4 regions of the Enterocloster citroniae genome follow, and region 1 is predicted to be linked to each of the others. Evidence: riboswitches for the same ligand, from Rfam matches in the RefSeq annotation. Region 1 holds a riboswitch; each other region holds the start of a gene.

Region 1 (7,768 bases):
AATATACAGATAAGTCAGGCCCAGTTTCTCTTTCAGCTCGCTCATCAGGTTCAGAACCTGGGACTGGATGGAGACATCCAATGCGGACAACGGCTCGTCAGCCACCACAAAACGGGGCTTCACAGCCAGAGCCCGCGCAATACCGATGCGCTGCTTCTGTCCGCCGGAGAACTGGCTGGGATAACGGTTGGCCATGGAGCGGTCCAAGCCGCACAACTCCAGATAATAGGCGGCCAGGTCGCTTGCCTCCTTGCCGGTGGCGATCTTGTGTTTCTTGATTCCTTCTTCCACGATCTGGCCCACGGTCATGCGGGGATCCAGACTGGCATTGGGATCCTGGAAGATGATCTGCATCTCCTTCCGGTACTCCATCATCTCTTTGCGGTTCAGGGCAATGCCCTTCTCCTCATCAAAGATGGGTTTGCCGTCAAAATATACTTTTCCGCTGGTGGGGCACAGCAGGTTCAGGACACAACGGCCCGTGGTGGATTTGCCCGAACCGGACTCACCCACCAGGCCAAAGCACTCGCCCTCATTGATCTGGAACGACACATTGTCAACAGCTTTGACCACGCGGCCGCTCTTCTTGCTAAAAGGGTTCTTTCCCAGAGGGAAATATTTTTTCAGATTTTCAACTTCAATCAGTGGCTTCGACATGGTTAGTCACCTCCCAGCAGCGTACTTTATGGCCAGGCTCTACCTCCACCAAAGGAGGGATCTCGCAGGCGCACTGGCCGCCTGCCTTGAGGCAGCGAGGGGCAAAGGGACATCCCGCCGGCATATTCTCGGCGCTGGGCACCATTCCGGGGATGCTGTAAAGCTTACCCTTGTTTTTCAGGCTGCGTCCCATACGGGAACTCATCAGGCCGAAGGTATAAGGATGCAGAGGATTGCGGAACAAGGTCTTGGTATCACATTCCTCCATCACATAACCGGCATACAAGACAGCAATGTTGTCGCTGATCTCACCAATCACCCCCAGGTCATGGGATATAAAGATGATGGTGGTGTTCAGCTTCTTCTGCAATTCTTTGAACAGATCGATAATCTGCGCCTGGGTCGTTACATCCAGGGCCGTAGTTGGCTCATCGGCAATGACCAGCTCGGGATCGCAGGCCAGGGCCATAGCGATCATCACACGCTGGCGCATGCCGCCGGAGAGCTTAAACGGGTAATAGTCATATACACTGGCAGGATCAGGGATCGATACCAGGTTCAAAAGTTCCAGGCACTTGGCCTTGTTGGCCTGTCCGGTCATGTTCAGGTGCTGTTCCAGCACTTCGCTGAGCTGCTGGCCCACGGTGAACACAGGGTTAAGGCTGGTCATAGGCTCCTGGAACACCATGGAGATACGCTTTCCGCGGATCTTCTGGAATTCCTTGTCAGGCAGTCCGTTCAGCTCCTGTCCATCAAAGAGGACATTGCCGGTGACTTCGCAGTTATTTTTGGGCAAAAGGCCCATGGAGGAAAGCATGGTGACGCTCTTGCCGCAGCCTGACTCACCCACCAGCCCCAGCACCTTGCCGCGCTCGATATTCAGGTTGATCCCCTTGACAACAGGATAGCTTTTGCCCGCGGGGCCAAACTTGATCCAAAGATCTTTTAATTGAAAGAATATATCATGTTCCGCCATTAGTCAGCACCCCTTCCTTTTTTCTTAGGATCCAGGATCTCGGACAGGCCGTCACCCAGGAAGTTGATAGCCAGAACGGTGCTCAGGACCAGGATACCTGCGGGAATCCACATCCACCAGCAGTCCTGAAGGATCTGCATGTTCTGGGCAGTGGACAGGATCGTGCCCCAACTGGACTGTGGCATAGCGATACCCAGACCCAGGAAACTTAAGGACGCCTCCATCAGGATGGCGTTAGCCACGCTCAGGGTGGTATAGACGATAATAGGACCGCTGGCATTGGGCAGGATGTGACGGAAGATGATCTCCATCTGGTTTAAGCCCAGGGAGCGGGCTGCATCCACATACTCAACATTTTTCAGGCTCAGCACCTGACTGCGCACGATACGGCACACACCGGGCCAGCCCAGAATACCAATGATAAAAATCGTGTTATGGAAGCTGGGACCGGTGATGGCAGCGATGCACAGGGCAATGACAAAAAAGGGGAAGCACATAATAATATCCACGATACGCATAATGACACTTTCCACAATCCCGCCGTACAGACCTGCAATACAGCCCAGCAGCACACCGATACACAGCTTAAAAAGCGTTGCGATCAAGCCCACGCTGATGGATACACGGCCTCCTTCAGCCAGACGGGTGAACATATCCCTGCCTAATTCATCCGTGCCCAGCAAATGCGTATCGCTGGGGCCGGTAAGCATATTCAGCAGGTCAATGGAATCAGATTCATATCCTGTGAACATGGGGCCAAAGATAGAAAACAAGATCAGGATCACCAGCACGATCAGACTGACCAAACACAGCTTGTTGGATAAAATTTTCTTCAGACTTTCTTGGAAAGGAGTCTGGATCTTTTCTTTTTTTATTTCCATCATCCTCATCCTTTCTCCTCGTGCAGAACCCGGGGATCAATGAGAGCATAAGAGATATCGGCGATCAGGTTGGCAATCAGCGTAAAACTGGCCAAAATCAGCACGATGCCCATGATCAGCGGGTAATCGCGGTGGTTAACAGCTTCAAAGTTCAAACGGCCAACGCCGGGCCACAGAAACACCGTCTCTGTCAAAAGAGAACCGGACAGCAGACTGGGAATCTGCTGGCTGAGGATCGTGATGATCTGGCTCAGGGCGTTTTTCAGACCGTGCTTATAGATGACCTTGCGCTCAGGCAGGCCCTTGGCACGGGCAGTTCGTATGTAGTCCATGGACTGGATATCCACCATACTGGCACGGGTATAGCGCATCATGGTAGCCGCATTCATCAGACCCAGGACAATGGTAGGCAATATCATATGCTTGGCCACATCCAGGACATAGGCCGGGCCTGTGACAGGATTGGCCGATACCGTAACCATTCCGGAAATCGGCAGCAGCTTTAAGTTGACGCCGAAGATCTTGATCAGCACCATGCCGAAGAAGAAGCTGGGAATGGAAATGGCTGCAAAAGCCAGGATGGACGAGGTATTATCCACGATTCCCTTTTTATGCCTTGCCGAATAAATACCAACAGTAATACCCAACAGGGTACTCAGTGCAATGGCTGCACATGCCAGCAGCGCGGTGTTTCCCAGTCTGTCCAGGATGATGCCGATGACGGGGGTCTTGTACCAGATAGAATAACCAAAGTCACCTGTCACCACACGGCCCAGCCACTTTACATATTGTACGGGCCAGGGGTCATTGGCACCCAGCTCCTCCAATTTTGCTGCGATCTGTTCAGGTGGGATATCCGGCGAGTACATGCCGGAATAAGGGTCGCCGGGGATGCTCATGACCAGGAAGAAAACAATCACCGACACACCGAACAGAATGACCACTGAAGTCAGCAGTCTTTTCCCAATATACTTTCCCATTCGTGTTCCTCCATACTTTCCTCTTTTTGTCTTGTAAGGGTCCGGTACAGGCTTCCTGCAGCACGCAGCCACCCCTGCGCCCTCCCAAAAGGCGCATGTCTTGGTGATTTTGCTTTTATATGTATGTATTAACCCGCATATACCATGCAATATGTAAGACCATACCGAATTACAATGACAATGTAAATTAACTTATTATACAAAATTCGTCAAAATTTGTCAATATGATTTATCTACATATCTACTTATCCAATTTTAACAAACAATGGATTCATACAGATGTATCCAAATGAGGTATCCAATTCCCCTCCCCCTGTTTTTAAAAACAGTATTGACAAACCCGCTCCCGTGTCCTATACTGGATTTTGTAAAAAACGGGGAGCTTATGAATAGGCTGAGAGGAAGTTTTAAACTTCGACCCATGAACCTGATTTGGATAATGCCAACGTAGGGACCGATCATGAAACTTCTTAGCGGGAATACTTTGGTATTCCCGTATTTTGTTGTTCTCTCCACCATACGGGACCAGATCCGGTCCGCAATCCACAATTAAATACAGGCAGACAGAGTGAATCTATGTTCATGAAGGGGTGCACCACCGCGGGTGTATTGCTTTGTGAACATTTTTTTATTCTGCAATGTACGCCGGAAGCTTTCCTGCCGCCAGGAGCTTCCCAGCGCCCACTGCCGGAAAAGGAGGTGTAACAAATGCCCATGATCAATGGCAGGCAAACGCAGCTGTCACAGCCGGTCACAGTAGAGGAGTATCTGCTGGAACAGGGATACCGTCTGGACAGGATTGCAGTGGAATTTGGAGGTTCCATATTGCCCAAAGGAAGCTATGGCACTACCCGGCTTGGGGATGATGATGTACTGGAGATCGTAAGTTTTGTAGGAGGAGGCTGAATATGGACACTGTCTTAAACAAAGAGCAGCTTCACCGTGCCCTGACCGAACGGCACACGGCCCAGGTCCAGGAAAAACTGGACCATGCCCGGGTGGCTGTGGCAGGGCTGGGAGGCCTGGGCTCTAATGTGGCGTTTGCACTGGCCAGGATCGGCGTGGGCCACCTGCATCTCATTGATTTTGATGTTGTGGACATAACCAACCTGAACCGCCAGCAATATACGGCGCGCCACCTGGGCATGTACAAAACCCTTGCGCTGGCCCATGAATTAAAGGAGATCAATCCTTTCCTGGATATATATACCCATTGTGTCAGGGTCACTGAATCCAACATCCAGTCCCTGTTTGAACATGAGACCATCATATGCGAAGCCTTTGACCGCCCTGAGGCAAAAGCCATGCTGGCCAATGGGATCCTGGAACAGTTTCCGGACAAGTTCCTGGTATCCGCGTCCGGAATGGCGGGTTTCGGGAGCGGCAACAGTATCTGTACCAAAAGAGCCGGGAGGCATTTTTATGTGTGCGGAGACGGCACCTCCCTTCCCGGGCCGGGAAACGGCCTTATGGCGCCCAGGGTCATGCTCTGCGCCGCCCACCAGGCCAATATGATCACACGGCTGATCCTTGGAGAGGAGACCGTCTGAGAGACAGCCGCTGCACAGTTTAAAAGCAAAGGAGAATTGAAACATGGAACAAAAAGAAAGAGAGCAGACAAAGATGGAACAAACAAAAATGGAACAACAAAACACGGAGCAGACAGCCCTAAGCTCCTGCAGCGACCCTCTTATCATCGGAGGCCACACCTTTACCTCACGTTTTATTCTGGGATCGGGAAAGTATTCCCTGGATCTGATCCAGGCAGCCGTAAAACAGGCAGAAGCCCAGATCATCACCCTTGCCCTGCGGCGGGCAAATGAAGGCGGCATCGCCAATATCCTGGACTACATACCCAGCCACGTCACCCTCCTTCCCAACACCTCCGGCGCCAGGAACGCACAGGAGGCCGTCCGGATCGCCCGTCTCTCCAGGGAGGCCGGGTGCGGGGATTTTGTAAAAATAGAGGTGATACGCGATGCAAAATATCTGCTGCCCGACAACACAGAAACCATCAAAGCCACGGAAATCCTTGCCAAGGAAGGCTTTGTGGTCATGCCCTACATGTACCCGGACCTGAACACGGCCAGGGATCTGGCCAGTGCAGGAGCCGCCTGCATCATGCCTTTGGCCGCTCCCATCGGAACCAACCGGGGACTGTGCACCAGGGAATTCATTCAGATCCTTATCAATGAAATAGATCTTCCCATTATTGTTGACGCGGGGATCGGACGCCCCTCACAGGCCTGTGAGGCCATGGAAATGGGCGCCGCCGCCATCATGGCCAACACAGCCATCGCAACAGCAGGCAGCGTACCGGCAATGGCCGGGGCATTTAAGCTGGCCATTGAAGCCGGAAGGCAGGCATACCTGGCAGGTCTTGGAAGGACACTGGACAAGGAAGCCAGTGCCTCCTCCCCCCTGACCGGATTTCTCCACGACTAACCACAAACCCTATGATAAAAAGAGGTGACACCATGTCTCAAAATGAAAAGAACAATGAACCCATGAATGAAAGTATCCTGAACCCCCAGATCAGCCAGGACCTGAAAAAGGAACGCACTGACCACATGGCCTATCTTCCCGATATGGAGGTACTGGATTCACAAATCGGCAGGCAGGTCCTGTCCCTTATGAACGCCTATGATCCGTCAGCGTACACGGCCGCGGATGTCAAAGCAGCCCTGGCCCATGAAACACGCACCCTGGAGGACTTCGCCGCCCTGCTCTCCCCTTCCGCACAGCCTCTGCTGGAAGACATTGCAAAGGCTGCCCAGGTAGAAACCAGAAAACATTTCGGCAACTCCATCTACATGTTTACCCCTATCTATATTGCGAATTATTGTGAAAACTACTGTATTTACTGCGGCTTCAACTGCAAGAACAAGATAAGGCGTGCACAGCTTGAACCGGAACAGATCGAGGAGGAAATGAAATCCATTGCCCGCACAGGGCTGAAGGAGATCCTGATCCTTACCGGTGAAAGCCGGGCAAAGTCCACTGTCTCTTATATTGGAGAAGCCTGTAAGATCGCCCGCAGGTATTTTAAGGTGATCGGCCTGGAGATCTATCCCCTGAACTCTGATGAGTACGCTTACCTGCACAGCTGCGGAGTGGATTACGTAACCATATTCCAGGAGACCTATAACCCGGACAAATATGAGACCCTGCACCTGTCCGGCCACAAGCGCTGTTTTCCGTACCGCCTCAATGCCCAGGAACGCGCACTGAAGGGCGGAATGAGGGGCGTGGGTCTGGGAGCCCTTTTAGGACTGTCGGACTTCCGCAAGGACGCATTTGCAACCGGATGCCACGCCTGGCTGCTTCAAAAGAAATATCCCCACGGGGAGATCGCGTTTTCCTGCCCGCGCCTCAGACCCATTATCAACAATGACAAGATCAATCCCATGGATGTCCATGAGACACAGCTTCTTCAGGTGGTCACAGCTTACCGTCTCCTTATGCCTTGGGCCAGCATCACCGTGTCCACCAGGGAATGCGCCAGGGTCAGGGATCATCTGGCATCCATTGCGGCCACCAAGGTATCTGCCGGGGTAAGCACCGGGATCGGAGGACATTCAGAGGAAATAGAAGAGGAAGGAGACAGCCAGTTTGAGATTTCCGACAACCGCAGCGTGGATCAGGTGTTCCGCGACCTGCTGAGCAGGAATCTCCAGCCGGTGATGAGTGATTATATCTATGTGTAATATACAAGAACAAACAATACCAAAGGAAATAAGGGACCGCATCATGGCCGTATCCAACCGCAGTCTCTGCACCCGGCCATTTATGGACCAGGTCCGCCGGATATGCTGTTTTCATCCGGCAGCCCTGGTCCTGAGGGAAAAGGACATGGATGAGGCAGACTATGAATCCATGGCACGGGAGGTCTTAAAACTGTGTGCATCCTATCAGGTTCCCTGCATCCTCCACACCTTTACAGAGGCCGCCCACATTCTGGGTGCTGATGGAATCCATCTGCCGCTGTGGAAATTAAGGGAGGCGGCCGAAAAAAAACAGCTGGACGGATTCACCACCATCGGTGTATCGGTCCATGCCGCCAATGAGGCCCTGGAGGCCCAGTCCCTGGGAGCCACCTATCTGACAGCCGGCCACATCTATGCCACTGACTGTAAAAAGGGACTGCCCCCGCGGGGAACTGCTTTTTTAAGGGAGATATGCCAAACCGTTTCCATACCGGTCTATGCCATAGGAGGCATCCGCCTGGAGGCGGCCCAGATCCGGGAAGTCATGTCATGTGGGGCCGTTGGCGG
Region 2 (7,768 bases), on a different contig from region 1:
GCGTATACTTCGCGGCAGATTGGAATAATGTCGTATTTGGGAGCAAGTTTTAAAATTTCTTCGCAGGTTGGGATTATCATGTGTGGCTCCTTTCCGGGTAAATGATCATGTGGGTTTACTGTTTTTAATGTGGCTGCATAAACTGGACGCCGTGTTCTGTACACAAAAAAAGCCTCCATCCCCAGCCGATTCAATCGGCAGGGACAAAAGCTTTTAATACTTCTGCGGTACCACCCTGGTTGACGTTGTTTCCGTTCCATTCCTGTGAAAAGGAAAAATAAAAAGCATCAAGTTAAAATTAACCTGATGCTGTGTTATTGAACAAAAATAAAATACGCCCGCTCTGTAACGCACCATCATGCGTCCTCCCTGTTAACGGTGGGATACCCGTCAGCCCATACTCCCATCAGCGTAAACGCTTCCGGTTTCCAGCTGCCCTCGCAGGTCCATTCAGATTCTAATCCAATGCTCCCTTACACCGGCCGGAAGCTCTCTGCGCCTGGAATTATGATCTTACTTACTCCTGCTCAACAGTTTTTTATGTTTTGTTGAATGTTGAACTTATTATAATCACATCATTTTGAATTGTCAACTGTTTTTGGAAATAAATTCAAACTTTTTTTCATTTCCTCCACCAGGCATTGGGTTGTCCCGCAGATATCCTCAGCCGCAAAGATCCCTGAAACAATGGCTGCTCCTGCCACATGGCTGCCTGACAGCTGTCCGATATTCCCCAGGTTGATGCCTCCGATGGCAACCACCGGAATATCCACACTATCACAAATCTCACGCAGGGTCTCCATGGTCATGGGACGTGCGTCCGCCTTGGTGGTGGTGCCGAAAACAGCACCGCTTCCCAAATAATCAGCCCCCTGTGCCTGGGCTCTCAGTGCCTGCTCCACGGTCTTTGCCGTGACTCCCAGAATTCGGTCAGGGCCCAGGATCCTTCTTGCTGCTTGGGCATCCATATCATCCTGCCCCACATGGAGCCCGTCCGCATTGCATGCCTCTGCCAGATCCATGTTGTCATCTATGATCAGGGGAACGTGATACCTCTGCGTCAACTCCCTCAGTGCCTTTGCTTCTCCCAGTATCTGGTCAAAGTTCTTCTTTTCCAGACTTTTCTCCCTAAACTGGACCATGGTGGCACCGCCCTTAAGCGCTTCCTCCACCTGCCCGCAGAGGCTCCTGCCCCCTGTCCATGCCCTGTCCGTCACCGCATATATCAAAAGCTGGTCTTTATGAAATCTCAATCCGTTTGCCTCCTTCCAGCATTTCATCCGTTAAAATGCTCATATAATCCATCAGATACATCCTGAAGGTACCGGTTCCGCCACCGCTTTCCATGGCCTTTTCAGCTGCCAGTTCCCCACAGATCCCATGGGCGCACAGTGCGGCTACGGCGGCCTGCACATACGCATCCCCGCCATTTCTGCCGATTGTTCCTCCCTCGGCCGGGCCTCCATCCTCAACCGGGTCTCCGCCCTCAGCCGGGCCCTTGTCCTCATACCTGGCCGCCACGGCACAGAACGCGCCCATGACGCCGTCCAGCATGCACCCGCTCCCCGTGATACGCGCCATCCAGGGATGTCCGTTCCTTACAGTCACCACCTGGTGCTGACCGGCCACAACATCCACGCTTCCGGTCATTACAACCACTGCGCCGGTGCGGCGTCCCAGGGACAGGGCTGATGAGACCTGTCCGTCCATGACGGAATCTGTACAGGAATCCACACCGCATACATTTCCGCGGTCCATTCCCCCAAACGCCTGGTCCAGTGCACAGATCTCGGATGCATTTCCTCTGATGACGCATACAGGCACCTGCCTTAAGATCCTTAAAGCAGATGCCCGGCGAAACCCGGATGCGGTAACACCCACGGGATCCAGGATAATGGGATGCCCCAGTGACGCCGCCCTTTTTCCGGCCAGGATCATGGCATCCACCCGTTCTTCCTCCAGGGTCCCCATGTTCAGCACAAGCCCCTGACAGATGGTGGTTACGTCCTCCACCTCCCTGATCCCCTGAGCCATGATCGGCGAACCGCCCACAGCCAGTATCATATTAGCCACATCCCCGGCTGTCACATAATTGGTAATGCAGTGGATCCGCGGGGCGGTATTTCTGATCTCTTTTATCCATTCTCTATGTATCATGACGCTGTATCCATTTCCTCACTGGTGTCTGTATCCTCACCGTTATCTGTTTCTCCACCGGTGTCCGTATCTCCACCGGTATTTATTTTCCCACTGCCTTAGACGGCTGGATATCCGTATCCAGCAAATGCTTCATATATTTAAATGCCCCGGACTTGCACAGCACCCCGATTAAAAATGCCGCGATCACAGTGCCGCACAGCGTGCTCATCAGAAACGGCATCACATAGGCGAATATGGCTGCTTCTTTGCCCATGACCATGGTTGCCACGGGGTAGCACAGGATACCGCCCACGATACCGGTGCCAAAAACTTCTCCCGCATAGGCCAGCATCAGTTTACCGGAATACCGGTACGCCAGGCCGCAGATCAGGGCTCCTATCATGCTTCCCGGAAATGCCAAAAGGCTTCCCGTGCCCATAAGGTTGCGTATCAGCGAGGTGCAGAATGCCATGGCCACACCGTACCCCGGGCCGAGGAACACGCCTGCAACCACATTTGCCAGGTGCTGGATGGGAAAACATTTGGACGCTCCGATAGGGATCGCAAAACTGGACAGTGACACTGCCAAAGCCACCAGCATGGCGCTTACCGCCAACTTTTTAACACTCATTTTCATACTTATTTCCTCCATTATCTTATGGTGTACTCGATCCTGGATATTCTGACCGCTTCTGGATATGAAAAACAAAAGGCCCATACCCCGTGGGATATGAACCATGATATACAATCAATTAACCGGCGCATATTTCCCTACGTTGGCATTACCCAAATCAGGTACAATAGGTCGAAGTTCGATTACTTCCTCTCAGCCTGCTTTACAAGCTCCCTGTTGTCAATAAGCATAGCACTGGTTATTTGCTTTGTCAATGCATTGGGTCAATTTTGCTCATGTTCCGTCACGCCCTGCCGGCCTCCTTGTACAGGACCAGATTCTCAATAGCATAGGCCACCCCGTCCTGTGCATTGGTACGGGTCTGGCATTTGGCTGTATTTTTTATGCGTTCCATGGCATTTCCCATAGCAACCGTATATTTCAGATTCATGGAAAGCATGGAATAGTCGTTTTCACTGTCACCTATGGCCATGACCTGGTCCAGCCGTATATTCTTCATGGATGCATAGGCGGCCAGGGCCTTGCCCTTCTGGGCCTCAATATGGGTCAGTTCCAGGTTGGTGATAAAGGATGAGGCCACTGCCAGATCTTCCACTGCCTTAAGCCGCTCCTTTACCTGTTCCAGAACCTGGCGGGATTCATGGATCACGGATATCTTATAGAACTCCAATCCCCTGCAAAGCAGTTCACCGGGCGGTATCAGCGTAAATCTCCGTCTTATATTCTCATAGGAGTATTCCGCCATGGGAAGAAGGATATCGCGCTCAAAACATTCCCTGAACTCCTCCTCACCGGCAATGGTGCAGCTCCCCCTGTCTGTCATAAAATCAAAGATAACATCCTCGTTCCGGCAGCATTCCAGTATATGTTCCACCTGGGACCGGGCAAGCTCCTGTTTATGGATCAGCCGTCCTTTCCAGTCATAGACAGATGCCCCGTTCATGCATACGACCGCTGCCTTCAGCCCGGCTTCCTCCAAAGGCAGCAGGGCATCCGCATAGCTTCTGCCCGTACATACCAACAGCTCTACGCCTGCATTTTGCATACACCGGATCACATGGGCATTGCGCACGGATATATGCCCATCCGGGCCCAGCAGAGTGCCGTCCATATCAACTGCCACTAATTTTACCATTCAACCAATCCTTTCACCCCATCCGGTCAACCACGGACCGGCACAAATCGGGTTTATTTGTAATAATGGCCTCTATGCCCTGTTTTACCAGCATTTCCATATGGGGTTCTTCATTGACGGTCCACACATGGAGCCCTAACTCCCAGGCCATGGCAGCGGGGACCAGATCCTTATCCTGCATATGGTACAAGGCAGGGTGGAGGGCATTTACATGGACCCTGTTCCTTCCATAGGAGGCCACGTCCAGCCAGCCGTCCGAATACAGCAGGCCGGTATATACAGAGGGGTCCAATTCCCTGAGCCTAACAAGGCTTGGATGGTAGAAGGAGGAGTAAATGATCCTGTCCTTCATCCCCATCTCAGCGGCCAGTGAAAGCGCCTCTTCTTCAATCCCTTCATACCGGACGATCCCTGTTTTCAGTTCCACATTGATGACCAGCCCCGTGGGTTTTAAAAGTTCATAGACCTCCCTTAAGGTAGGGATGGAAGCTTGGCGGTACTCCGGAAACAGTTTGTTAAAATGCAGTTTTTTCAGCTGGCTCAGGGTGTGATCCTTAATATAACCAAATCCGTCACTCACCCTGTCTATGGTCTCATCATGGGCTACTACCAGCTGATGGTCCCGGGTCAGCTGCACATCCAGCTCCACCCCGTCCGCCCCCTGCTCTGCTGCCAGCGAAAATGCCTCCAATGTGTTTTCCGGCGCATAGGCGGATGCGCCCCTGTGGGCCCAAACCTGTGTTTTCATATTTCCAAACCCCTTTCATCCATGTGACCGCGTCACAATACAACTATTATCACTCATTTAGCAGATTATATTCCTCAATTGCCTTGTTGATCTGCTTTGCCATATTGGCAGCCGTATCCTGGGGACTGATATGGTTGTTCAGCATGTTCTCAATCTCTGTCTCCACCACCTGTCTGGCCTCAGGGAATACGCTTATAAGCGCACCTGCGGATTCCGGAGTGGAATCGTGAAGCTGGTCAATGGCGGTTCCAAACTGGGGATATTTCTCCAGGTTCTCCTTAAATACAGGTTCCTCATGGGCAGCCGTGGTCACCGGGAAATATCCGGTCTGGGCGTTCCAGTACGCCTGGCTCTCAGGGGATACAAGGTATTTCACAAACTCCCATGTGGCAGCTTTTTTCGCCTCATCCTCATTGTTCAGCGCCCACAGGGAAGCTCCTCCGATGGAGACGCCGCCCTTGTCCTCAGGATTTACCTTTGGAAAATAGGCGGTACCGACTTCAAACTTGCCGTTTACATCCTCCAGGATCTGCTTGAGGGAAGCCGTGGACCCCAACGTCATTGCGGATTTTCCCGAACTGAAATCAGCCAGCCCGGAATCGCCTCCCCTCCCCACGATGGGCGCATATCCCTTATCGTACAGGTCCTTCCACACGGTCAACGTATTGACAGCAGCTCCATTTTGGTCAAATTCCACCGCAGTGGCAGCACCCTGCCTTCCATTGCCGTTATTCACATAGCTAAGCCCCTGTTTGCAGGTGAACTGCTCAAAAAACCATCCGTAAATCCCCAGGGAGATCGGTTCCCCTGCACCGCCCTTTTGCACCAGGGCGTCCGCTGCGTCCGCAATCTCCCCAAGGCTTTCCGGAACCTTTGATATCCCGGCCTTTTCAAACATGTCCTTATTGTAGTAGAGAAGGGGCGTGGAAGAATTAAAGGGCATGGAATACAGCTTCTCATCTACAGTATAATACGCGGCAATATTGGGTTCAATCACTGATTTATCCCAGCCATCCCCATCAATCAGCTCCTGCATGGGGATGACCCAGCCCGAATCGATCATAAACCGTGTGCCGATATCATAAATCTGCACCAGATCAGCTCCCATGTTGCCGATCTGAGCGCTTTTCAGCTTGTTGATGGCATCATCATACTCTCCCTGGTACTGGGCTTCCACCTTGATGCCCAGCTCATTTTTTTCATTAAACTGACTCACAAGATAATCCAGCGCTTCCCCATTCACACCGCCCATGGAATGCCAGAACGTGATGGCAGTCCCCTCTGCGGCTTTCTTTCCCCCGGCCTGGCCAGCTGCCCCCTGGGTGTTCTGTGCCGCTGGCTGTGCTGCTGACTGTCCTTCTGATGGCTGTCCTTCCACTGACTGTCCTCCTGCCTGGCTTCCCCCACTGCCTGCCGTTGCAGCCGGTGCACCGCAGCCGCATAATAAGGCGGCGGCCAGAACCCCTGCTGTTGCTGATACCATCCATGTTTTTTTCATGATCAATCATTCCTCCGATTCTAATAATTTTATATGCAGCCTCCGGCGTGTTGCGGAGGCATGCTTCAATAACTGCATAACATACCTAACCCTTAACCGCCCCTGAAAACATTCCTCTGATCAGCTGCTTCTGACCTGCAATGAAAATGGCAATGGACGGTATGATGACCAGTACAACCCCTGCGATCATCAGTGTAATGGACTGGGCGTCCTCATTGTTCAGCATGCTGATACCGATCTGTACCGTGCGCATTTCATTGGATCCGGTGACCAGCAGGGGCCACATATACATATTCCAGGCATTGATAAACGTGTATACTGCCATGGCCCCAATGGCCGACTTTGTAAGAGGCAGCAGGATCCTGAATATAAAGCGCAGATTGGTGCACCCGTCTATCCTGGCAGACTCGTACAGTGATATGGGAAATGACTTATAAAACTGGCGGAACAGGAAAATGCCCATGGCCGATGTAAGATAGGGCACAATCAGCACCTGGTAGGAATCCAGCCAGTTAAAACTGCTTACCGTCAGGTAATTGGATATAATGGTGGCTTCCCCGGGTATCATCATGGTGGCCATTACCAGCATGAACAGGATCTCCTTTCCCTTAAACTCCAGAAAGGAAAATGAAAATGCCGCCAGGGAGCAGGATATGATCTGTCCCAGGGTGATAAGGCCCGCAACCAAAAATGAGTTGAACACAAACCTGGCCAGGGGCACTTTTACCAGAGCCTGCCGGAAATTTTCAAACGTGGGCGCCTTGGGTACCAGGTTCATTTCCGTTGTAAACAGCTCACTGGATGGCATGAACGCCACACTCACCGCGTACAGAAGCGGCAGCAGCACAAACAGCGAAACAGCAAGATTGAGCACAACCAGCAGGATCGTCCTGCTTCTTCTGATCAAAAGCGCTCTGCGGTTTGCCGCCTCCTGCATTTTTACAATCTGTTCCCGGTCAATCTCACCGGTCCTTCTGATCACAAGTGTCTGGTCCATCAATAGCTGACCCCCCTTTTTTCAACTTTAAACATCACCAGCGTCAGTGCCATAATGATGGCAAACAGGATAACGGACTGAGCCGCTGCGCTGCCAAACCTGTAATTAAAAAATGCATCCCTGTAAATGGAGTATACGATCAGGTTGGTGGATTCCCCAGGCCCTCCCTTTGTCAGGATCTTCACCTGTCCAAATGCCTGGAATGCCTGGATGATATTCACTACCAATGTGTAGAACATAATGGGACTCAGACCCGGCAGGGTAAGCCGGAAAAACTTCTGCACTTCACCCGCCCCATCCACAGAGGCCCTCTCGTAGATACTCTCGTCAATATTGCTCAGGCCCGCGGAAAAATACAGAAAATTAATTCCGCTGTTCAGCCACGCTGTGAGAAGGGCCACACACACCAGGGCGTATTTGGGATCATTGACCCAATTGATATCCAGTCCCAGCAGTTTGTTCACAATGCCGATGGAAGGATGCAGCATGATCCTGAAGATCATGGCCGCGGAACTGGAGGCAATTGCCATGGGCAGGGCGTAAGCCGTGCTGAACACCCGGATCCCCGGAAATGAACGGTTGCACAGCATTGCGGACAAAAGGCCCAGTATCATACT
Region 3 (7,768 bases), on a different contig from region 1:
TTAAGGCCCGCAATGATATAAGTGAAAATATCCGATGCCTCTGTGGCCGGATCAATATGGTTCATCTCATTAAACGTGACCCAGTACCTGACCTTTCCCTTCAGTGCACGGAACATGGTCTCACAGTACTTCAGATAAAAGTCAATCACTTTCCTGTTGGTCCAGGAACCATATTCCGTCACCAGATGATAAGGCATTTCAAAGTGATACAGGGTAACCATGGGTTCGATCCCCTGCGCGCGCAGTTCATCCACCACGGACCTGTAGTACCGGATCCCCTCCTCATTGGGCTGTTCCTCGTCACCCATGGGATAGATCCTGGACCAGTCCACAGAGATCCGCAGTGTCTTAAACCCCATCTGGGCAAAGAGACCAATGTCCTCCCTGTACCGATGGTAAAAATCAATTCCCCTGTGGGAGGGATAATACTTTCCCTCCTCTATCTCCGTACAGATTTCCCTTGGAACTTCATGGGAGCCGCTGGTCACCAGATCCATAATAGCGGTTCCCTTTCCGCCCTCCTGCCAAGCGCCCTCACACTGATGGGCCGCTATACTGCCTCCCCATAAAAAGTCTTTTCTCATCCTTATCAGCTCCTTTACGTTCTAAAACACAACACTGAGGCACTCTTCATCCAGATGGATATTCTCAGCCGTAGTGGGGATCACATCCAGGAACTGGGCCGTGTTGGTGATAATGACCATGACAGTGGTATCATACCCTTCTGCCTCAATGGCCTTCATGTCCGCTTCCACCAGAAGCTGTCCCCGCTCCACACGCTGCCCCTGCTCCACATGGGCGGTAAAATATTTACCGTCCAGCTGGACCGTATCGATCCCGATATGGACCAGCAGCTCCACGCCGGAATCGCTTTTGATCCCAATAGCATGTTTGGTGGGGAACAGGCATACCACCTGTCCGCTTACAGGAGCGTAGACCTGATCGGCCGCCGGCTTGATTCCGATCCCCTTTCCCATGGCGCCGCTGGAAAATGCCTTGTCATTTACCTGTGAAAGCAGAACCACGGTTCCTTCCGCCACAGTGCTCAGAAGTTCCTTCTGAAGCCCGCTGGAATCCGCCGGTACAGGAGCTGCATCCGGGCTGACTGTACGCTCTTTCTCCGTCTCCCCCCCGGGCGCACACAGAACAAATCCCGCAATGGCCGCTGCCACGAATCCGATGAGCACGGCCGCTATCATGTAATAGAAATTGTTAAAATCATTTACCCCGATATAGGAGGGAAGTCCGGCCAGTCCCCATGCCATGGTATATGTTTTTACCTGCATAAGGCCTGCAAACAGTCCTCCCAGACCTCCGCCGAATATAACGGCCAGGAACGGACGGCGGTATTTTACAAACACACCGAACACGGCCGGCTCTGTGCAGCCTAAGATCGCGGAAAAGCTGACCGTACCAAACAGTTCTTTCTGTTTTGGATCCTTTGCCCGGAGGAAGTATCCGAACATGGCGCCGCCCACAGCAATATCGGAAATGGTGCAGGCTGCCAGGAACAGGGGGTCATAACCCATTTCAGCCAGGAATGCCATGACCACGGGCATGATAAAGTTTCCGGCTCCCATCATGATCAGGAACGGCTGGATGGCCGCATAGAAGGCCACCACACTCCAGTTGCCCAGCGTATTGGCCAGGAAGGTGCATACAAAGCTGATCCCCTCCCCGATCCAGGTCCCGATAGGGCCAAAAAACATTAGGGTAACAGGGAGGGTGATCACCAGGGTCAGTACCGGGATCAGAAAATACTGCAGCAGATTAGGGATGACCTTTTTCAGAAACGCCTGCACATATCCCATAAACCATACGGCCAGCAGGATGGGAATAAAGGAACTGGAATAGGTAATGGCAGGAAGGGGGATTCCAAACACACTGAGCCCTTCCACCCCGTTAATGGAGGAGGACAGCAGGGTTGCCGCCAATGCCACGGCCAGATACGGGCTGGCGTTCAGACGCTTGGCACATGCCATGGCCATAAAAATGGGGAGGAAAAAGAACACGGCTCCCCTGATGGAATCCAGCACAATATAGGTTGGACTGTCCGCTGATACCAGCCCTGTCAGGGCTACCAGGGACAGCAGTCCTGCCAGCATGCCCGCTGCGATAATGGGCTCCAGCAAAGGTGTCATGGATTCCGACACCAGGTCCAGGGCCGCCTTAAAGGGATTCTTCTTTCCTTTGGGCTGCGGATCCCCGATCTCACTGCCAAGTCCCAGCATGGCGGTCAGCTCCTCGTGTACCTCCGATACCTGGGTTCCGATGATGATCTGATATGCCACATCATTGGATACCACGTCAATCACCCCATCCAAAGCCTTGATCTCATCTGTTTTCGCCAGGCTCCGGTCCTTCAGTGTAAAACGAAGCCTTGTCATGCAGTGCACCACTGCGCTGATATTATTTTTTCCGCCCACTAAGCGGATGATCGATTCATTTAATGCCTGATATTTCATGGCTTTTACTCCTTTTTTTCATTTCTGTCCGCGACCCTGTGTATATGCAGGATCAGATATGTTTCCTCATCAATTGTAAGTTCCATTTTAAAACTGTCTTTAATGTACGCCCTGATCTTCACCGCACACTCATAGGCTCTTGGGTACAGGACCCTCACCTGGGAATTCAACGCCTTGTCATTGTCCTCAAATACCTGTCCGGTCTGAAGCCGCTGGATAAAATACTGCAGATGGGTAATGAGCCGCATATAATTCACTGACGACTCGTCCAGGCGCAGGCTGTAATGGTATTGTATGATGGACAGGATATCTTTTAACACCTGCATGGCCTCTATGGTCTCCTTCAGATCGTGTCCCTCTGACTGGAGATTGACAAAATGAAGGGCAATGGAAACCGCCTCATCCTCAGGAAATCCCACGTCAAAGCGCTGGTTCATCAGATTCAGGGCATGCAGGCCGATCTGGAAATGTTTCGGGTAGAATTTCTTCACCTCCCATGTCAGGGGGCTGCGGATAAACTGCCCTTTTCCCGCCCTTTTCAGGGCAAAGTCAATATGGTCCAATAAAGTCAGATATAAATAATCATTTGCCTTCTGCCCCAGCAGGGTCTCGCCAAAAGCAATGACATTGTTGGCAATGTTCAGATACTCTTCATCTGTATTGGCAAGCAGGTAACTGAAATGCTCCAGCATATCATTGGAATCCAAAACATATGTTTTTTCGATTTCCTCTTCCCCTATCGACTGGCCAGCCTTTTTTCTGAATGATATGCCCTTGGAGTAGACGATCAGCTCACTGCCCCCTTTTTTTACCACTGCAACATTGTTATTTAAAATCTGACTTATCTTCACAATAGATCCTCCTTTCCAGAAAAAAAAACTCAAACTACACGGAAAATAAAAATTTTCAGTGTAATCTGAGTTCTGCCTGCATACCAGTAACATACTCACTTCGTGACTCCCTAGTCACATAAGTTTTCTTTTCTAAGTTTTTCTCTGGTTTTAATTCTATATAATAATTCCTGCAATGTCAAGTCCTTTTTCTTATGTAAAATGATCATCATTCATCAAATATACTGACAATCTCCCCATTGAGTATCCGGTTCATATTCTTAACCGCACAAAAGTTGCCGCACATAGAGCATGTATCTTCCTTTTCCGGTTTTGCGGATTCCCTGTAGCTCCTGGCCTTTTCAGGATCCAGGGACAATTCAAACATCCGCTCCCAGTCCAGATTCTTGCGGGCAGTGCTCATCTCATGATCCCACTGGGCAGCTCCCTTGATCCCCTTTGCAATATCCGCCGCATGGGCCGCGATCCTGGATGCAATGATTCCCTCCTTTACATCATTTACATCCGGCAGCCTCAAGTGCTCTGCCGGAGTCACATAGCAGAGAAAGGATGCGCCGCTGGCCGCTGCCAGGGCTCCCCCAATGGCTGCTGTTATATGGTCATATCCAGGGGCAATATCTGTTACCAGGGGGCCCAGTACATAGAACGGCGCTCCCTTGCAGATGGTCTGCTGTATCTTCATATTGGCCTCGATCTGGTTTAACGGCATATGTCCCGGTCCTTCGATTATAATCTGAACATTCTTATCCCACGCCCTCTGCGTAAGCTCACCCAGCGTTACCAGTTCCTCTATCTGTGAAATGTCCGAGGCATCAGCGATACATCCCGGACGGCAGGCATCTCCCAGGCTCAGGGTCACATCATATTCCTGGCAGATATCCAGTATCTCGTCAAAATGCTCATAAAAGGGATTCTCCTGTCCGGTCATCTCCATCCATGCAAAGATGATGGAACCTCCCCTGGACACGATATTAGTCAGACGCTTTGCCTTCTTAAACCGACCTGCCGTTCTCCTGTTGATCCCAATATGGATGGTCTGGAAATCCACGCCGTCCTCCGCATGCATTTTTACAATATCGATCCATTCCCGGGATGTGATATCCTTTAAGGGCTTATGGTAATATACCACCGCATCATAGATGGGAACCGTGCCGATCATGGCCGGGCATTCCCTGGTCAGTTTCTTCCTGAAGGTACGGGTATCCCCAAAAGAACTGAGATCCATAATAGACTCTGCCCCCATCCGCACTGCGTCATTTACCTTTTCCAGTTCCATGTTGAGATCCATGCAGTCCCTGGATGTGCCCAGATTAACATTGATCTTTGTTTTCAGCATGGAGCCGATCCCATTTGCCTCCAGGCATTGGTGGCGTTTATTGGCGGGAATGGCCACTTTGCCTTCCGCCACCAGCTTCATCAGCTCTGCAATATCAAACTTCTCCTTTTCAGCCACCTTTTTTAATTCCTTTGTCAGGATGCCCCTTCTGGCTGCATCCATCTGCGTTGTGTAGTTCATGATTCTCCTCCTTATTTTCTTTTGTGGAAAATAAAAATGGCCCGCTCCGTTAAGGAATGGGCCATGAATCACTCATGCTGTACAGCAACCTCGCATATTCCGCGCGATTCCTGTATGTTCCATATTTCCCTACGTTGGCATTATCCAAATCAGGTATAATAGGTCGAAGTTCGATTACTTCCTCTCAGCCTGCGCTACAAGCTCCCTGTTGTAATTGTATCGGACGTGTACATTGGATACCGGGTCCAAATTTATATATCCTTTACCAGTTTATTCGGTAATTCCCTATCTGTCAACCCCTTTTTTCACACCTCAGGCTTCAGATTCACCCGTGTTTCTCCGGGAGGGCAGACGGTGCTTATCCCCCCATGCACACATCATATCCAGAATGGGGATCAGTGACCTTCCCCGCTCTGTCAGGCTGTATTCCACTTTCGGCGGGATCTGGGGATACTCCTCCCTGTGTACCAGCTGGTCGCTCTCCAGTTCCTTCAGGGTGACGCTCAGTGTCTTATATGATATCTCACCAATATACTTTTTCATCTCATTAAAGCGCACCACACCAAATTCCATTAAAGTGTAGAGGATCGTCATCTTATATTTTCCATTGATCAGAGACAGGGTATAGCTGAAACCAGTGTCTCCCAGACATGCCTGGGATATACGGCATTTTTCCATTTCACACTCTCCTCTAGGTAAGTATATAACTTTTAGTTTAGTATCTAACTTTAAAGTTAGTATCTCACCTGAATGTTCGTACTTGCTTTTTATAATGGTACTGTTAAAATTATAATATGTTGTAATGGAAAAGTCAATGGACCATAAGGCAGATGATTCCAGTATTAACACTAAAAAGGAGATTTATGAATACAGTACAATCTAAAAAGCACACCACGACACAGGCGGACATGCACGACACACAAAGCAGACAATACACGGTTTCAGGAAATACGGCTCTTTCTAAGGAATGGGAACTGAATATTCCCAGCATCATCCATACCAGTCCTTTGGAATTCAGGAAACTGACCATACATGACCGCACCTGGGCTGCTCCCATTCTGGCAGCGGAAGACAGTCTGGCATCCGATGGATGCTTTGGGACCTTCTTTCTTTGGGGCAGCGCATATGGAATGACGGCAGCCAGGATCGACAACAGGATGATCCCAAAGTATAGCACAAAGGAGGGGCTGTTCTTTTCCTTTCCAGCGGGCAGCGGTCCCCTCAAACCGGCAATCCTTCAGATGAAACGGTTGTCAGAACAGCAGGGACAGCCCCTTTTGATCAGGGGCATGACCGAAGAGCAGAAAAACCGCCTGGAAAAAGAGTTCCCGGCCCAGTTCACCTTTGAGGAGGTTCGCAGCAGTGCGGATTATATTTACGAAGCAGAAGTCCTTGCAGGGCTGGGCGGCAAAAAACTGCACAATAAGCGCAACCACTGCAACCGGTTTGAACAGGAGTGCCCGGACTGGCGCTTTGAACAGCTCGGCAAAGAACATGCCAAATCCTGCCTTGATCTGCTAAACAGCTGGGAAGAAGATCACAGTGGGCAGGAAGGCGGTATGGCCGAGGCGGAAAAAGAAGCCATTCTGACAGCCTTTAAGCATTACGACCAGCTGGGGCTGGAAGGCGGCGTCATCTATGGCGGGGACCGTCTGCTGGCATTTACACTGGGGGAGCCTGTTGGCAGGAACGGGTTTGATGTAAGGTTTGAAAAAGCCGACATCTCAGTCCACGGCACATACCAGATGATCAACCGGGAATTTGTCCGCCATCTTCTTAAGACCCATCCGGGGCTTCGCTATATCAACCGGGAAGAAGATATGGGCATGGAAAACCTGAGAAAGGCAAAGGAGTCCTATTATCCGGCCTTTATGCTGAATAAATATGCGGCCCGCTGGTAATCAGCGGACCGCCCTCCGGGGCCCATTGAACCAACTGCGCCCTTTGCCAGCCCGTTTGATCATCATGAACGCCGTTTGAAATCATGTGTATAAGATCCCCTTGTCCACTGAGGGTAGCATCTGAATATAGATACGTCAAGATTAAAATTCCTGTCTTATAAAAAGGGACTTATAAAAAAGGGACATCAGACATGATATCCCTTTTTTGCCGCCCACCGAAACATTCCCTGGGGCAGTTCAAACACAAATACAATCCCCAGCACAATGGCAACCGCCACCTTCACCGCCTCATATCCCGTATATACGGCCAGGCGGAGCTGTTCTGTCACCAGATAGTACGCGGTCCAGTAAATACCTGCCCCGGGCACCAGAGGGAAGATGCCTGATACAAGGAAAATGGTAACCGGACACCTGTTTCGCACAGCGGCGGACCTGGACAGGAAAATCACCACCACCGTGGCAATAAAGGATGCCCCCGCCGGTCCGCAGCCGCCGGATGTTGTCAGCACATATACGGCCCATCCGGCTCCTCCAATGGCCCCGCACCATGGGTAGAATACCCTTGGGACTCCAAACAGAAGAGAAAACGCCACCGTCCCCACCATGGCAACACAAATCTGCAGTATCATAGCAGCGTACCCCCCTTCAGCCATCCGATCACGGTGAATCCCACGCCCACACCTATGGCAATGCAGAAAAACACCAAAAGGGCGTCCAGCATACGGACCGATCCTGATATATAATCACCATTGGCAATATCCCTGATGGCATTGGTAAAGGGCACTCCGGGTATCAGCGGCATGATGGAGCCGATCACCATATAGTTGAGATGCTGCCCCACCCCCAGAAGATACATGGCGCTGCACAGGATGGTGACCAGTGCCCCGCCGCTGATATTTGCCACGATCTTGGACAGATGAGGGCCGCTGACATACAGCACATACAGATACAGGGCCAGCCCTGCTAAAAGTGCAACAGTGCTGTCCCAGGGACTCCCTCCAAACAGATAGCAGAATGCGGCACTTCCGCAGCCGG
Region 4 (7,768 bases), on a different contig from region 1:
ACTGTACAGCCGGGGGGTAAAGGCTTTGGTGGGAAAGATGTACAGGACCGTAATGAAAGCGCTGAATCAAGAGTGAGGACCGGAACGTTAAGCCGGAAAGATAAATTTGTAAACCAGAAGGATACATCAGAAAAGGTGGAGCCGAAACACAAATATGTGTCCGGCATCCACCTTTATTTTTTAAACAGCAGATCCTGATGAATCTGATCCCATCCGGTGTCAATCGTCCTCTTCCGGGGCCAGTTCCGTTGTCGCCACCTTTGGCGGCATGGCATAGGAAAAAATGACAAAGCAGATAAATGCTGCCACAAGGCCCGGTATGATGGGCTGGCTGAATTTAATTCCGAAGAGCATGCCTTTGGATACGTGCTCCAGATACACGACCACAACGGTCCCTGCAATCAGGGAGGCGATGGTTCCGGCCGTGGAGGCTTTTTTCCAATAGTGCCCCATCACATAGGGGAAGAAGGAACCGGCGGCCCTCAGGGTGAAGCAGAACATCAGGATGGATACAATGCTCTGGGTATTAAAGAGTGCGATAAGCATGGAGGCAACGCCTACCAGGCACATTACCACTTTTGTCACGGTCATAACAGACTGGCTGGAGGCATCCGGTTTTAGGACTGCCTTATAGATGTCGTTGGCAAATATAGAGCCGGCGCCCAGAAGGTCGGAGTCGGAACTGGACATGGTAGCGGAGATGATCCCGGCAAACAGCAGGCCGCAGATCAGGGCGGGCATGGTATTGATGGCCAGAACCGGCAGGGCGTAGCGGGCGCCAACGGATTCAAACTGGGTGGAACTGAACTTGCCCATGTTGATCAGGGCCAGGGTGATGATGCCCAGGATGGTGGGGATAAATGCATAGATAAAGTTCACCAGTGCAGCCAGCCATGCGCCTCTCTTGGCAGCCTTTTCATCCCTGGCGGCATAGAAACGTGATACTGCCTCCTGGCCTACGGAGAAGGTGGCCGTGTACATGATGACCAGGGAAATGATCCCAAACAGGTCATAGCCCTGGAACATGTTCAGGGTTCCCTCCGGAATATTGGCAGTGACCTGGCTCCATCCTCCCGCATAGTTCATGGCAAAGGGGACTGCAATGATCATGCCGATCACGATCAGGAATACCTGGACAAAGTCGGTGAGAGTGACACTCCAAAGGCCGCCCATGATGGAGTAAACGGTTACCACCACTGCCACAATGATTACCGCAACCTGGTAATCGATGTTCAGCATGGTGGAAAGGATAACGGCTGAGGCAATGAACTGTCCGGCGGTAAGACCCACCAGGGGAAGCAGCATGATGACGGCTGTGATGATGCCGCAGGATCTGCCGTAGCGTCTGCGGAAATACTCAGGAACCGTCTTAACGGTCGCGGCCCGGAATTTGGGGGCAATAAAGCTCAGGATGATAAAGGCGATTCCCATGGTGGTAATATACCAGGAAGCGCTGAGGCCGTATCCGGACATACCGTTTTGCACAACGCCCAGGGAACTGCCGCCGCCGATCTCCGTGGCTGCCAGGGTTCCGGCCATGAGAAGCGGGCCGAGACGGCGTCCGGCCACCATGAAGTCGGTGTTGGTGGATATTTTGGTGGAAGAATACCAGCCAATCCACAGCATAAAAAGCAGGTAGACGATTACGATGATTGTTACAATGATATTTGTACCCATAAAATCCCTCCTGTATAAAATTTTTGTAACTGTTCAGAACGGCTCATATTCTTGACCGGAAGAGCCGGTCAAGAAGCATCGGATGTCCATCCGATGTGAAAATGGGCGCCAAAACGGACTTATAAGCAAGCGTAACGCCCGCTTTTGCACCCGTTTTTCCGCCGTCCTGAACTATTACATATTTTCATACAATAAGTGTAACATACCCCTGCTGTTGGAATAAATAACCACTTCTGCAGAATTGATACCGAATATGACATTTAAATCCCAAACTTGACTTATGGAAGGAATGCCCATAAAATAGAGAAAAACGCTGTAGAGAAAACTGCGGATCTTATGGATACAGACCAGGGAGTCTGCCGGAGGGGGATGAAAACGTGCTAAGGATCGCTGTCTGTGACGACACAAGGGAAGAGTGTGATTTCATAGTGGAATACGCGTCCGTATTTTTTGAAGGGCGTCAAATGGCAGTGCATATTGATACATATGAAAAAGGGAGCGAACTCATAGAAGCCGGACAGGAGTATGACCTGTATCTGCTGGATGTGCTGATGCCTGGGCTGACCGGCATTGAGACAGCGGCCAGGCTGGGAAAGGGGAATCACGCGGTGGTCTTCATCACCTCATCCCTGGAGGCCGCGGTGGATGGGTACAGCGTCAATGCGGCAGGATTTATCCTAAAGCCGGTGGAAAGGAATCATTTTGAGGCCACCATGGAACGTGTGGTAAACCAGTACCTGGGAGAGCGGGAAGCGTGTATATCCGTTATCCACAACCGTGTTCCCGTACACCTTAAGCTGGAGCGGATCGCCTGGTTTGAGAACCGCCTGCACCGGGTATTTGTGACCCTGACAAGCGGGGAGACGCTGGCAATCGGGCAGAAGCTGTCGGAACTCCAGGAGGAGCTGAAGGAGCATCCGCAGTTTTTGCGCTGCCACCAGAGCTACGTGGTGAATCTGGAACAGGTGGAGCGGTTGGAGGATTCCTGCTTTCACATGAGGGAGGGACAGCTGATCCCCATTTCCAGGAATTTTTACAAGCAGAGCAAGAATGCATATTACCATCACCGCCTGAAATGAGGTTTTCATGAACGATAACGCATGTACGATTTTTCTGAATCTGATTAACCTGGCAGTGCGTATGATGCCTATTTTCGTATGTTTGGAGCCAAAGCACAGGAACCGGGAGAATATAGCCGCAGTGTCAGCCTATCTGTGGGTCATCATGGTATCCATGCAGTCCTTGTTTCATATTCCCCAAGAGATCTTTTTTGTTTTCCAGGGCATCTTTTCATGCCTGTTTTTCCTTGTGCTCCTCATCTTTTTTCAGGGCAGTCTGCTGAAAAAGGCATTTCTTTATGTTTCAGCATGGCTGTTCGCCGTGCTTTCCACATCCCTGAACGAATTTGCAGCCTGGGTGCTGGGCAGCCGTGTTCCCTTGTCCTACGGCCAGATCTGTGTTCTGGTATCCCTTGTTTCCGCGGCCGGCTTCTGCCTGTTTGTGCGGTTCTGGCTGAGAGATGCGGTGGACCGCCTTTTTTCACAGCTTTCCACCCGTTCCTGTTCCCTGCTTCTCACCTATCCCTGCGTTTCCCTTGTGGTGCTTGCCATTGGGACAAACAGCATTTTCTCCCCTCGTTCCCTGGCATCCCGGGGGATCCAGGATATCCTGTTCTTTATGGCCCTCTGTGCCATGATCCTGATCCTCTATGTGATGATCCTGGGAAATACCCTGGAGATCACATGCCGAAGGAAAACGGAGGAGGAACTGCAGTTTGCAAGGCAGCTGATCGGAAAGCAGAGGGAGCACTATAACCAGACCCTTGATTATATTGAGCAGGTGCGTATCATTAAGCATGATTTCCGGCACCATATCCACGCCCTGCAGAACATGGAAAAGGAGGAGCAGGACAGGTACCTTAAAAACCTCAAGGAGGAACTGGACCGGACGGCCCAGATGGTATTCTGCCAGAATCAGGCAGTTAACGGACTGCTTCAGGAATATGCAGCCAGAGCACGCCAGGAGGATATCACCTTTGAGGCCAGGGCCGACCTGTCGGCGCACGTGCCCGTGGATGACCTGACGCTGTGCATTGTTATCGGAAACCTGCTGGAAAATGCCTTTGAAGCCTGCAGGCGCATCAGCGGAGCACGTTTTATACGGGTCCAGGCCCGGTGGATGGATGACCATCTGATGATGATGGTGGAAAATTCCTATAACGGACAGATCACACAGAGAGGGGGAAAGATCCTTTCCAGCAAAAAGGACGGAGGTCTGGGCATGCTCAGTATCCGGAGGATCCTGAACCATCCCGGGGATGAGTTTGATGTGGATTATGACGGCACAACCTTTACAGCCATGGTGAAGATCGTGGACCGGGCCATGGCGGAGTAAGGCGTGCCCAGGGGAAGAATGGAAAAATGGATTGCATTTTTCCCAAAAAGAGTTATAATGAGTATTGTTAATACAGACAACGGGGAGCTCACTTAAGTGGGCTGAGAGTAAGCTGTTCATGCTTAGACCCATTACCTGATTTGGATAATGCCAACGTAGGGACCATAGGAGATCATATGCCGGCGGTGCACCTGTTTTGGTGCACCGCCGTTTTTGTGCGGAATGGGCCAGGTGTGGAATGGGCCATACGCGGAATCGGCAATATGTGTCATCGGTGGATATTATCACTCGGTAAAAGGGAATCAGCCCAATGGGCACCCAGGCGGCAGGCTGGGGGCACCACCTTCTGTCGCCTAAGAAAATTAATGCGAAAAGGAGAATAACTATGTACACAGCATTAACAATCGCAGGAAGTGATTCCAGCGGAGGCGCCGGCATCCAGGCGGATTTAAAGACAATGACCGCTCATGGGGTATATGGAATGAGCGCGATCACTGCTCTGACTGCACAGAATACCACCGGCGTAACAGGGATTATGGAAGTGACACCTGAATTTTTGGGTGAGCAGCTGGATGATATCTTTACAGATATCTTTCCGGACGCAGTCAAGATCGGGATGGTTTCCTCATCGCGGCTGATCGAGGTGATCGCAGATAAGCTGTCCGCCTATCATGGGGTAAATATCGTGGTGGATCCGGTCATGGTGGCCACCAGCGGTTCCAGGCTTATAGATGAAGCAGCGGTCCAGGTACTGAAAGAACGGCTGATTCCCATGGCAGACCTTTTGACACCGAATGTCCCGGAGGCGGAAATCCTGTCAGGGATCAGGATCAATTCCCAGGAGGATATGGAAGAGGCGGCCCGGATCATTGGGGAGAACTGCGGATGTGCCGTGCTGTGCAAAGGCGGACACCAGCACAATGATGCCAATGACCTTTTATACAGAAACGGGGAGCTGCGCTGGTTTATGGGAAAACGGATCCAGAACCCTAATACCCACGGCACGGGCTGTACCCTTTCCAGCGCCATTGCCTCCAACCTGGCCAAGGGAATGGAGATGGATATGGCAGTGGAAAAGGCTAAGGCGTACCTCTCCGGGGCGCTTGGAGCCATGCTGGACCTTGGCAGGGGCAGCGGTCCCATGAACCATGCGTTTGCCATTAAAGGCGAATATTAGGGAGGGCGGGAATATGAGTGAAAAAAGAACTTCTGTGTTCAGCAACGGGCTGATCTGGTTTGGGGCAGGCGTGTCCATTGCAGAGATACTGACAGGCACTTACCTGGCTCCACTGGGATTTGAAAAAGGCATAGCCGCCATTCTTCTGGGTCATGTGATCGGCTGCGTGCTGCTGTTTTTGGCCGGACTCATTGGGGGTTATACCAGGAAAAGTTCCATGGAAACCGTTAAAATGAGTTTCGGTGAGCGGGGAAGCCTGCTGTTTTGCGCCCTGAATGTGCTGCAGCTGGTGGGCTGGACCTCCATTATGATCTATGATGGGGCGCTGGCAGCGGGAGGCATTTTCCCGGCAGGGAAGTGGATCTGGTGCCTGGTGATCGGAGGATTGATCCTGGTGTGGATCCTGATCGGCATCCAGAATCTGGGGAAGATCAATACCCTGGCTATGGGAGCCCTCTTTATCCTTACCCTGATCCTGTGCCGCGTGATCTTCACAGGCTACGGGGCAGCGGAAGCAGTTTCAGGGGAGGCCATGAGCTTTGGAGCAGCAGTGGAGCTGTCCGTGGCAATGCCTCTTTCCTGGTTCCCGCTGATCAGCGATTATACCAGGGAGGCAGAGCGTCCGTTTGCAGCAACAGCGGCAAGCGCAGCGGTGTACGGCGTTGTGAGCATTTTTATGTATGTCATAGGAATGGGGGCTGCCATTTATACAGGCGAGTACGACATTTCCATCATTATGGTAAAGGCCGGCCTGGGACTGACGGGCCTGCTCATCATTGTACTTTCCACAGTGACAACCACCTTCCTGGACGCGTATTCCGCGGGGGTATCCAGTGTGTCCATTTCCCAAAAGATCAAGGAAAAGTGGGCGGCTGTGGCTGTTACGGTCATAGGTACCGCGGCGGCCATGATGTTTCCCATGGATAATATCACCAATTTTCTGTATCTGATCGGTTCCGTGTTCGCTCCCATGATCGCCATCCAGATCATGGATTACTTTTTCATAAAACAGGATCACAAAAGGGAATCCTTTTGCATTTCCAATCTGGTCATATGGTTTGCGGGGTTTGTGATCTACCGAATCCTTATGCATGTGGATACGCCTGTGGGCAGCACGCTCCCCGACATGGCGGCTACCATGGGCCTGTGCCTGGTATATTACCGTGTGACGGCAGGCCATAAAACCAACACCCAAAATGTGATAAAAGTGTGATAATTTTATAAAATACTTTACTGGACTGTTCATGGATGTTACAATATGCTCTGGCAGTTTAAAACCAGGGCGTATGGGCTGCGGCACAGTGCATGCAGTTTACATATGCGCCCAATTAACCGGGGGCCCGGGAACAAAGGGCGGAAGATCCCGGATGAATGAGGAGTGTTTATTATGAAAAAATGGATATGTGCAGGTGCGGCAGCCCTGCTGGCAGTTTCCATGCTGTCCGGCTGCAGCGGCAGATCAGGCAGTTCATCTGCCCAGGCTCAGACCACCCAGGCCCAGACTGAAAGCCAGACAGAATCCGCAAAGGCGGAGGAGACAAGCGGCAATGCAGAAACAGGCAGCGCAGCAAATGGCAGTGAAGCAGGGGTAAAGGAAAGCGAAGCAACCGGCGGTCCGTCCGCTGAGGAATTGGAGGCAGCGGCCGGAACCCATCATGTGAAGATCACTGTAAAAGATTACGGCACCATTGACGTGGCGCTGGACGGGGACAATGCCCCCATAACGGTTGCCAATTTCCTGAAGCTGGCAAAGGATGGATTTTATGACGGGCTCACCTTTCACAGGATCATGAGCGGTTTCATGATCCAGGGCGGAGACCCCTTGGGCACAGGCATGGGCGGTTCCGATGAGGAGATCAAGGGCGAGTTTGCAAGCAATGGTGTGGAAAATCCGCTGTCCCACACAAGGGGAGCCATCTCCATGGCCCGTTCCCAGATCAAGGACAGCGCCAGCTCACAGTTTTTTATCGTGCATGAGGACAGCACATTCCTGGATGGGGAATATGCATGTTTCGGATATGTGACAGAGGGCATGGAGGTTGTGGACGCCATCTGCAAAGATATCCAGCCAGTGGACAACAACGGCACGGTCCCTAAAGAAAACCAGCCAGTGATCCAGAGCATCGAAGTAATAGATTAAGAAGTTTCGTAAACATTCAGCCAGCCGGAATAAAAACGCAGCCGCCGGGGACCCCATCGATTGAATCAATGGAGTTTCCCGGGGCCTGGGGCTTAATTTCGGCTGGCTTTTTATTCAAACCGCCGCCGTATCCGCCGCACCATTCCCATTCTTCTAATCAATGGATGCACCCCGCCCGCCCCTTCGCGTAATTCCCAATTTATGAAGAATTCTTACATTTTTATTTTAACGGTTGAAATTCTCCCAAAAGGTTGTTATGTTAAGTAGGCAGCCTGACCTTTTTATGGCAGGGCTGGAAAAGAAGTGAAGATTGGGGCTAATTATTTATGCGCATTGTAAAAAAAGGAAGAACAATTGGGAAAATGCTTTTGACGGTCATG

Evidence for each region. Region 1 has a riboswitch for thiamine pyrophosphate ahead of thiS (sulfur carrier protein ThiS). Riboswitches for the same ligand answer to the same signal wherever they lie in the genome.
Region 2: another riboswitch for thiamine pyrophosphate. It lies ahead of thiW (energy coupling factor transporter S component ThiW); the one in region 1 lies ahead of thiS (sulfur carrier protein ThiS).
Region 3: another riboswitch for thiamine pyrophosphate. It lies ahead of thiC (phosphomethylpyrimidine synthase ThiC); the one in region 1 lies ahead of thiS (sulfur carrier protein ThiS).
Region 4: another riboswitch for thiamine pyrophosphate. It lies ahead of thiD (bifunctional hydroxymethylpyrimidine kinase/phosphomethylpyrimidine kinase); the one in region 1 lies ahead of thiS (sulfur carrier protein ThiS).

Annotation. Positions count from the first base shown of each region.
Region 1 covers NZ_JBEPLZ010000011.1:77,924-85,691, reverse strand. The annotation lists gene ABID13_RS15925 (ABC transporter ATP-binding protein) at 1-657, opposite strand, end outside; gene ABID13_RS15920 (ABC transporter ATP-binding protein) at 638-1,633, opposite strand; gene opp4C (oligopeptide ABC transporter permease) at 1,633-2,517, opposite strand; gene ABID13_RS15910 (ABC transporter permease) at 2,520-3,494, opposite strand; TPP riboswitch at 3,862-3,966, shown strand; gene thiS (sulfur carrier protein ThiS) at 4,203-4,400, shown strand; gene thiF (sulfur carrier protein ThiS adenylyltransferase ThiF) at 4,403-5,044, shown strand; gene ABID13_RS15895 (thiazole synthase) at 5,133-5,939, shown strand; gene thiH (2-iminoacetate synthase ThiH) at 5,972-7,201, shown strand; gene ABID13_RS15885 (thiamine phosphate synthase) at 7,194-7,768, shown strand, end outside.
Region 2 covers NZ_JBEPLZ010000006.1:69,495-77,262, forward strand. The annotation lists gene ABID13_RS09720 (anthranilate synthase component I family protein) at 1-80, opposite strand, end outside; gene thiE (thiamine phosphate synthase) at 576-1,253, opposite strand; gene thiM (hydroxyethylthiazole kinase) at 1,240-2,157, opposite strand; gene thiW (energy coupling factor transporter S component ThiW) at 2,240-2,776, opposite strand; TPP riboswitch at 2,890-2,999, opposite strand; gene ABID13_RS09740 (Cof-type HAD-IIB family hydrolase) at 3,057-3,908, opposite strand; gene ABID13_RS09745 (glycerophosphodiester phosphodiesterase) at 3,922-4,656, opposite strand; gene ABID13_RS09750 (ABC transporter substrate-binding protein) at 4,706-6,154, opposite strand; gene ABID13_RS09755 (carbohydrate ABC transporter permease) at 6,240-7,151, opposite strand; gene ABID13_RS09760 (carbohydrate ABC transporter permease) at 7,151-7,768, opposite strand, start outside.
Region 3 covers NZ_JBEPLZ010000003.1:132,655-140,422, reverse strand. The annotation lists gene ABID13_RS04705 (family 1 glycosylhydrolase) at 1-584, opposite strand, end outside; gene ABID13_RS04700 (beta-glucoside-specific PTS transporter subunit IIABC) at 606-2,465, opposite strand; gene licT (BglG family transcription antiterminator LicT) at 2,471-3,316, opposite strand; gene thiC (phosphomethylpyrimidine synthase ThiC) at 3,525-4,832, opposite strand; TPP riboswitch at 4,941-5,050, opposite strand; gene ABID13_RS04685 (winged helix-turn-helix transcriptional regulator) at 5,145-5,510, opposite strand; gene ABID13_RS04680 (DUF2156 domain-containing protein) at 5,696-6,733, shown strand; gene ABID13_RS04675 (threonine/serine exporter family protein) at 6,919-7,362, opposite strand; gene ABID13_RS04670 (threonine/serine exporter family protein) at 7,359-7,768, opposite strand, start outside.
Region 4 covers NZ_JBEPLZ010000016.1:74,937-82,704, forward strand. The annotation lists gene ABID13_RS18910 (GntR family transcriptional regulator) at 1-76, shown strand, start outside; gene ABID13_RS18915 (sodium:solute symporter family protein) at 220-1,677, opposite strand; gene ABID13_RS18920 (LytR/AlgR family response regulator transcription factor) at 2,055-2,756, shown strand; gene ABID13_RS18925 (ATP-binding protein) at 2,764-4,071, shown strand; TPP riboswitch at 4,142-4,250, shown strand; gene thiD (bifunctional hydroxymethylpyrimidine kinase/phosphomethylpyrimidine kinase) at 4,457-5,248, shown strand; gene cytX (putative hydroxymethylpyrimidine transporter CytX) at 5,244-6,461, shown strand; gene ABID13_RS18940 (peptidylprolyl isomerase) at 6,636-7,388, shown strand; gene ABID13_RS18945 (L,D-transpeptidase family protein) at 7,751-7,768, shown strand, end outside.